DNA from 2 places in the Paenibacillus sp. FSL R5-0407 genome. Region 2 is predicted to be linked to the other one. Evidence: riboswitches for the same ligand, from Rfam matches in the RefSeq annotation. Region 2 holds a riboswitch; the other holds the start of a gene.
What was found. Region 2 has a riboswitch for FMN ahead of ribD (bifunctional diaminohydroxyphosphoribosylaminopyrimidine deaminase/5-amino-6-(5-phosphoribosylamino)uracil reductase RibD). Riboswitches for the same ligand answer to the same signal wherever they lie in the genome.
Positions count from the first base shown of each region.

Region 1: another riboswitch for FMN. It lies ahead of NYE70_RS21040 (DMT family transporter); the one in region 2 lies ahead of ribD (bifunctional diaminohydroxyphosphoribosylaminopyrimidine deaminase/5-amino-6-(5-phosphoribosylamino)uracil reductase RibD).

Region 1 covers NZ_JBBPAX010000002.1:384,954-389,165, reverse strand. The annotation lists gene NYE70_RS21050 (methionine ABC transporter permease) at 1-192, shown strand, start outside; gene NYE70_RS21045 (MetQ/NlpA family ABC transporter substrate-binding protein) at 248-1,108, shown strand; FMN riboswitch at 1,299-1,451, shown strand; gene NYE70_RS21040 (DMT family transporter) at 1,576-2,541, shown strand; gene NYE70_RS21035 (GGDEF domain-containing protein) at 2,742-3,929, shown strand; gene NYE70_RS21030 (glycoside hydrolase family 52 protein) at 4,026-4,212, opposite strand, start outside.
Region 2 covers NZ_JBBPAX010000001.1:1,503,597-1,507,808, reverse strand. The annotation lists gene lysA (diaminopimelate decarboxylase) at 1-564, shown strand, start outside; gene NYE70_RS07370 (peptidylprolyl isomerase) at 746-1,183, shown strand; gene tlp (small acid-soluble spore protein Tlp) at 1,277-1,495, opposite strand; FMN riboswitch at 1,665-1,862, shown strand; gene ribD (bifunctional diaminohydroxyphosphoribosylaminopyrimidine deaminase/5-amino-6-(5-phosphoribosylamino)uracil reductase RibD) at 2,135-3,262, shown strand; gene NYE70_RS07355 (riboflavin synthase) at 3,281-3,964, shown strand; gene NYE70_RS07350 (bifunctional 3,4-dihydroxy-2-butanone-4-phosphate synthase/GTP cyclohydrolase II) at 3,992-4,212, shown strand, end outside.

The DNA.
Region 1 (4,212 bases), on a different contig from region 2:
ATCAGCTTTATTTCATACTCGACGGTGATGGGCGTTGTGGGCGGAGGAGGAGTCGGCGATTTTGCCATCAGGTACGGGTATCAGCGATTTGAGACAGAACTGATGGCGGCGGTCATCGTGCTGATGATCGTTCTGGTTCAATTGATCCAGTTTACCGGCAGCCTGATTTCGAGATGGCTGGATAAAAGATAAATGGTAAAAGACAAAAGATAACTAAACCATTGGAAGGATGTTGGAGATGCTGAAAATGAACAAAAAGTGGATGTTAGGACTGTTAGTTCTGGTAATGGTAGCCGTAGCTGGTTGCGGTAACGGAAATACTAAGGGTGCGGGGAACGCAGAGCAAAACGGCGACGCCTCTACGGCTCAAAACGGGGACGGCAAGGAGGTAACGTTGAAGGTAGCTACGCTGATCCCGCCGATGACGGATATTCTGGAATTGGTGAAACCGCTCCTGAAAGAGGATGGCATCAATTTGGAGCTGGTGGTGCTTTCCGACAATGTTCAGCCGAACGACGCGCTTGCAAACAAGGAAGTGGACGCGAACTTTTTTCAACATGTGCCTTATATGAATCAATATAATGAAAGCACGAACAGCGAGCTTGTAGCGGTACAGCCTGTCTATCATGCGGTCTACGGTGCATACTCGAAACGCTATAAGAAGATGGAGGAACTGCCTGAAGGAGCTACGATCGTCATAGCGAATGATGCTACCAACGCCGGGCGCTCGCTCGTCATGTTGGAGAAGGCCGGCATCATCAAGTTAAAAGAAGGCGTCGGAATCAACGCTACCGTTGCCGATATTACTGAAAATCCGAAAAAATATAAATTCGAAGAAGTGGATCTGTTGATGCTGGCCCGGATGCTTGATGACGCCGATTTGGTGCTGATGACTCCGGCCTATGCGAGTCCGATCGGCCTGACGCCTAAAAAGGATGCATTGCTGGTCGAAACGACGGAATCGGAATTTGCGATTACGATGGTAGCCCGTGCGGACAATAAAGATTCCGAGCCGATCAAGAAATTGGCGGAGCGCTTGTCCGGTCCTGAGGTGAAACAGTTCCTGGAATCACAATACAGTGAAATCGCCATTCCGGCATTTGAATAAACCAGCTCACTTTCAAAAAAATAGTGGGTTACAAAAATAAATTATAATGCTATAATGGTTGCAAATAAGGGTTATTTTCATAAAATAAGTCATATATATTTTCAATGTGATGATTGTTACAGAGAATGAGGATATGCTGCAGTATTATGAAGGCAACCTTTGAAATTTAAAAAATAAAAATACAATGAATATGGATCTTCGGGGTAAGGTGAAATTCCTGACCGGCGGTGATGGCTATTTTGAATGATAGCTTTAGCCCGCGACTCGCTATTCCTTTTGGAACGGCGACTGACTTGGTGAAATTCCAAGGCCGACGGTAAAGTCCGGATGGGAGAAGATCATTAATAAGCATGCGGCATAGAATATGCATTCCGCAAGCTTATTTGATCAGCCCCCGTTTATGTTGACCTATGTCAATTGGCGGGGGCTTTCTGCGTAGACCCCATATTCGAGAAGGAGTCGGGAATATGGAAAATGCATCAAGTGTAAGGGTACAAGTCAAGCCGCTCGCTAAGGCGCAAGGGACTTCTGCAAAAAGCGGGTTCTGGCTGGTCGTATTGGGGGCCGCTCTTTGGGGCGTTGACCCGTTGTTCCGTCTTATTTTGCTCAAATCGATTACTTCGGCCCAACTGGTCCTGCTGGAGCACATATTGATTGCGCTGGTGGTAGCTCCGATCTTATGGAAAAACCGCCGCGAACTTCTCGGCGTCGGCTGGAAGCAAGTTGGGGCGCTGCTCTTTATATCATGGGGCGGTTCCGCGATCGCCACAATCCTGTTCACGATGGGGCTGGCGAACGGAAATGTGAATGCGGTTCTGCTGCTTCAGAAACTCCAGCCTCTGTTCGCCATCATCATGGCCAGATTTCTGCTTAAGGAATCCCTGCCGCGTCATTTCTCGCTGTTATTCATTTTGGCGCTGGGCGGCACCTACTTGCTGACCTTCGGCTTCTCCATCCCGTTTGGACACTGGAACGATTTTATCCAGGTCGGAAGCTTGTTATCGATGGGCGCGGCGGCGCTATGGGGCGGATCGACGGTTATGGGGCGCTTGATGGTCGGACAGATGAAATACGAAACGGTTACGTCGCTTCGCTTCATATTGGCTCTGCCGCTCTTGCTTGTTGTGACTTGGAATGAAGGAGCAGCCTGGCATTTGCCGGGGAGCGCATCCGGAATTACGGCCTTTTCCTTGAATCTGCTCGGGCAGGCGCTTTTACCGGGATTGCTCAGCCTATTGGTTTACTATAAAGGATTAACGACGACGAAAGCATCCGTAGCTACGCTGGCCGAACTCAGCTTTCCGATGGTGGGCGTGCTTCTCAACTGGATCGCTTTTCAACAAATCATCACACTGGCCCAAGCGGTTGGATTCATTCTCATCTGGGCGGCATTGTTCGCCATTTCCAGACAAAATAATTCTTCACCGGCATAATGGTCATCATATAAGGATAAGCAAGGCTTTCGACAGGAAAATTGTCGGGAGTCTTGTTTTTTATTTATACTGGTTATTAAAAAGAAGGACTTTTCCCGTATTATAGCGAAAGGTTTGGGTATTATTTCCGTTTTATTTGCATAAACTTCCGACTTGGATAAGAAATGGATGATCTGAACATTATGCCTTTAAATTTAGACATGAAAACCGTGTTCATTTTGCTTGCGCTTGGTCATTTATTTACGGTAGTGCTTATAACCGCATATAGGCACAGGCAGCCGAGAGATACGGCGGTGAACACCTTTTATGCGGCGAAATGGTTCCAAGCGGCCACATGGGGAATTCTCGCTATTCCGATACTCGGCTCTCAAATGTTTTTTATTTCACTGGCCAATTCAATTTTTCTGCTCGGTACAGCTTTAGAGACGATGGCGCTATTGAAAGTAACGGGCGGATTCGGCAAAAGGTCCGGACGGTATTATTTAATCCTTACTTTGATATCCATTCTGAGCTATAATTTCGTAGTTCTGTTTTACAATACGGAAGGTCTGCGGATTTCGATCGTTTCGGTGGCGTCAGCGGCGTTCCTCTACCCGCCCGTTTACCGAATGATCACTTCGCCGGAGCGATCGTCCCTAAGCATTCTCATCGGATATATATATCTTCTCATGACCGTCGGACTGCTTGTCCGAACCGGCATGTCCTGGTTTTCTGTCGAAGCGGTGACGATGTTTGAACCGAACTTTTATCAAAGCTTGTCGTTTCTGTCCTTGTATCTCATTATGACCCTGGGAAATGCGGGGTTTGTTCTGCTGTCCAAAGAAAGATCCGACAGGGAATTGCTTAAGTTGGCCAGTTACGATGATTTAACGGGAGCGTTGAACCGTAGAACGTTTATTTTGGAAGCGAAGCGGAATTTATCCCTATATGAGAAAAAACAAATGCCCGTATCCTTCATCCTGCTGGATCTTGACGATTTCAAAACGATCAATGATACATACGGCCATGATATAGGCGACGAAGTGTTAAGGGATTTTTCGGATAAAATGCGAGGCCAACTAAAGGAAGCCGATTTATTCGGGAGATACGGTGGCGACGAGTTCGCCATTCTGCTGCCGGGAGCGGATGAGCTGAAATCCGATGAGGTGGCGGAATCGTTGAAGCTTTCGGTGGAACGGGCCTCTTGCGGGGGGCGGTCTTTCGAATACTCCATCAGCGTAGGAATCATTACCGTAGTGCCAGGGCCGGAGGTGCCGTTGGAAAGGCTGTATCAATCAAGTGACAAGGCGTTATACAAGGCCAAACAGGCAGGAAGAAACCGCGTGGCTCGCACCCGGCTTGAAGCTGAAGAAAACCAGAAGGGTACGGAAGAGTGGGCAAGACGATAAACCATAATCAGGGACCGGTCCAGTCATTGTGATGACTGGGGATCCGGTCCCTTTTTTAATAGCTATTTCATATCCATTTCTATAGTTGATTGTCCGTTAATGACCCGGTTGTTCATCCAGCCATAGAATGGCGGTTACGCCGCGGGGATAATACCGGCTGCCGCAGATAACTCCGGCGAGCATCTGGTCGCTCCAGCTCCAATAAGCGTTCGAATCGGATGTCAGCCATGCGGCATGTGCGGCATCGGCGGCTGCCCCTTGCTCATCCCAAGGGAGTCCCAGA
Region 2 (4,212 bases):
GACACGCCGCTTCAGGTTTCGGATTATGTAAAAGCGATTACCGATGCCGTAAAATCGTCATTTGCAAGCGCATATCCGCAGCTCCCTGAAATTTGGGTGGAACCGGGCCGGAGCATTGTCGGAGATGCCGGTACGACGTTGTATACCGTAGGAACGAGCAAGGATATTCCGGGTGTTCGTAAATACGTGTCCGTCGATGGCGGAATGACGGATAATCCGCGTCCTGCATTGTACGACTCCAAGTATGAAGCTATGTTGGCGAACCGCAGCTTGGATGCTGCCGAAGAAACGGTATCCATTGCAGGCAAATGCTGCGAAAGCGGGGATATGCTGATTTGGGATTTGGAGCTGCCTAAAGTGAATTCGGGCGATTTGCTCGCCGTTGCATGCACGGGCGCGTACAACTATGCTATGGCCAGCAACTACAACCGGATCCGTCGTCCGGCGGTCGTATTCGTTCAAAATGGGCAAAGCGATCTTGTCGTAAAGCGTGAAAGCTTACAGGATATTACTTCCTGCGACGTGATCCCCGAGCGGATTGCAAAGCAGCCGTCGTTCAAGTAAACGGAACTGAACTGTGAAATACAGGTGTAACAGCATCATACGACTGGCCGGGAGGCCGGATTGGATGATGCTGTTGCATTTTTTTTGCGCCATATTTTGCTACGGACGTCATTTCATAGTACACTTGAAGAGGTTTGTCTGAAGTTAATACAATGATAATTCGAAGAAGGAAGTGACCCATATGAAAAAAGGGAAAATTGTTTTGGAAAAAGGCGGAGAGGTTGAAATTCAATTTCTGCCCGAAGAAGCGCCAGGAACGGTAGCCAACTTCGAAAAGCTGGCGAATTCCGGATATTATAACGGCTTGACTTTCCACCGCGTTATTCCGGGCTTTGTTGCTCAAGGCGGATGCCCGGTCGGTAACGGCACGGGTGGCCCTGGCTACACCATCAAATGTGAAACGTCGACTAACACGACAAAGCACGAGCGCGGCGTATTGTCCATGGCTCATGCAGGCAAAGACACCGGCGGCAGCCAGTTCTTTATCGTCTACGAGCCGCAGCCGCATTTGAATGGCGTCCATACGGTATTCGGCAAAGTAACTTCCGGCATGGAGCTTGTCGATCAGGTTCGCCCTGGCGACAAAATGAAAGAAGTTACGGTTTGGGACGAAGCGTAATTGAAATAGAATAGAATCAACAACAATAACCCCTCTGAAGGATTACTCCTCAGAGGGGTTTCGTATTTGCACAATTTCGGCATATTTTAACTGTTAGTGGTCTGCCGCTTCGTCCTTAACCTCTTCGCGGAACCCGCGAATGCTGTCGAGGCGCCGGGCGTTCTTTTCCTCTATTTGGTGTTTTTCTTCGCCGGAAATTTCGTCGGCATGCTCACTTAAATAATCCTGGCCTTCCCGGAAATTTTTAATCGTATTTTGAATGCTGGACTGTAGTTTTTCAACATTATCAGAGCGATCATCAGGTTTTGCCACGAATGAATTCCTCCTAATGTAGATGAAATTTTTATTGAATTAACGGGTGTCGGAGTTATTTTCGCTCAGAGGCGGAGTTTTTATTCCCGGACGGGGGCGGGAGCAATGTCCTTGATTTTTTTAGGGGTTAGTGATAACATTCGGGTTGCAACAAATAATTAACTGAATAGCATTCCTTCGGGGCAGGGTGAAATTCCCTACCGACGGTGATGGCTGGCTTCGATGACCGTGGCATCCTTTGACTGGATGTGATTTGAATCGGAGCAAGCACGAGTCCGTGACCCGTATGCGAGCTTAACCAGCAGCATATGGCTGAGCCGGTGTGATTCCGGGACCGACAGTATAGTCTGGATGGGAGAAGGAGACGCGGAACGCATGGGGTTTAATGAATTTTTAGACACGCCATGTGTTCAAATATAGGAAGCAGTTCTTAAAGTAATTGTTTTCACAATGTCATATTTGCGTTGGGAAAATATTGCTTTATGAGGACGGCAGACGTTTGATTTGTCATGCATCAGCTTTGACATCTTCTATTTGCGTTTGCTTGCTTTATTCGCGTACATACATTTCTCTCAATTTACCCTGCCGGAATGCTCCGGCGGGTTTTTTTACATTTTCGCAAGGAAGGAGGACATTCAATTGAACAATATCAACGACGAGTATTATATGGGACTGGCGATTCAAATGGCGGAACGATCCCAAGGCCAGACGGGCATCAATCCGGTCGTCGGGGCGGTTGTGGTAAAGGAAGGCGCGGTCGTTGGCTTGGGTACGCATCTCAGGCGCGGTACGCCGCATGCAGAAGTACACGCTCTTAATATGGCCGGCGAAATGGCCGAAGGCAGCACGGTTTATGTAACTCTTGAGCCATGCAGTCACCATGGGTTGACACCGCCTTGTTCCGAACGCTTGATTCGGGAAAAAGTGGCACGGGTCGTCGTTGCCAGTGAAGATCCCAATCCGCAAGTGGCGGGACGGGGAATACGGAGCTTGCGGGAAAATGGGATCCAGGTGGATGTCGGCGTTCTCCGCGAAGAAGCAATTAGGTTCAACAAGGCATTTATCAAATTTATTACAACAGGGCTTCCTTACGTCACGATCAAAACCGCAAGCACGCTGGACGGCAAAATAGCTTCGAGAACCGGAGACAGCAAGTGGATTTCGAACGAAGCAGCAAGGGAGATGGTCCATACGATGCGGCACCGGCATCAGGCCATCATGGTCGGGGTCGGAACTATCATAGCTGATGATCCGCAGTTGACAACCCGGCTTCCGGTGCCGGGGCTGTCACCGGTTCGTATTATCGTCGACTCGCAGCTGCGGATCCCGGAAAGCGCCAGAGTGCTTAACGACGGCGCAGCTCCGACAGTCCTTCTAACGACGGATAAAGCTGACCCGGACAAGGTGCTTGCTTTGCGTGAGCGGGGGATTAAGGTCATTCCGTGCGGCGAGGGACCGAAGGTTGATTTGAAATTGGCTATGGCAAAGCTTGGCGAGCAGGAGATTTCATCCATTCTCGTAGAGGGCGGGGGGAGATTGAACGGCTCTTTGATTCAAGAGCAATTGGCCGATCAAGTTGTCATGTTTTTTGCCCCTAAGCTGATAGGAGGGCTCGAGTCTCCCGGGAATTTTATGTTTGACGGTTACAGCCTGATGAAAGACGCAGTTCATTTAACCGATTTGGAAGTGGAGCAAATGGGGGATAATGTGTGCATCAAAGGAACACCTGTCTGGTCAGGCGCTACTAAGGAAGGACTCAAAATTTAGGAGTAAGGAGGGGAGCTTATGTTCACCGGACTAGTAGAGGAGATCGGGACAATAAAATCGGTTAGCCGCAAAGGAGAAGCGATGGTCCTTGGCATCTCGGCCAGCGTGGTAACGGAAGGCTTGAAGCTGGGAGACAGCATCTCCGTCAACGGAGTTTGCCTGACGGCCACCTCCTTTGACTCTTCTTCTTTTGCTGTCGATGTGATGCCGCAAACTTACCGCCACACGAACCTCAAGGATTTGAAGCCGGGTAGCCGGATCAATCTGGAACGGGCCATGGCGGCAGGCGGAAGATTCGGCGGCCATCTTGTTCAGGGGCATGTGGACGGAATAGGGACGATTATCCGGGTCCGCAAAGATCAAAATGCGGTCGTATATGAGATTGAACCGGCAGAATCGTCCATGTTCAAATATATAATTCCCCAAGGATCGATTACGGTTGACGGAATAAGTCTTACTGTAGTGCAGACTTCGGGCGGGCGGTTCTCGGTATCCATAATTCCTCATACTCTCGCCGAAACGGGGCTTGCATTCAAACGTCCCGGCGATACGGTAAATATGGAATGCGACGTCCTGGGCAAATATGTGGAGCACTTGCTCAAATTCGGAAGGGCCCAAAACGGAACTGCTCAGGACGACGAATCGGAAGATAGTAGAGGCGGCATCAATCTTGCGTTCCTCTCGGAGCATGGATTTGCGTGAAGAAAGTTGAGAGTGGAGGGGATTTAGATGAGTGATAGTGATATCCAGTTGGACCGCGTTGAGGAAGCGATTTATGAATTGATGCGCGGAAAAGTGATTATAGTCGTCGACGATGAAGATCGTGAAAATGAAGGGGATTTCGTTGCGTTAGCCGAGAAAGCTACGCCCGAAGTCATCAATTTTATGATTACTCAGGGGCGCGGGCTGGTCTGTCTGCCGATTACGCAAGAGCGTGCCGATGAGCTTGA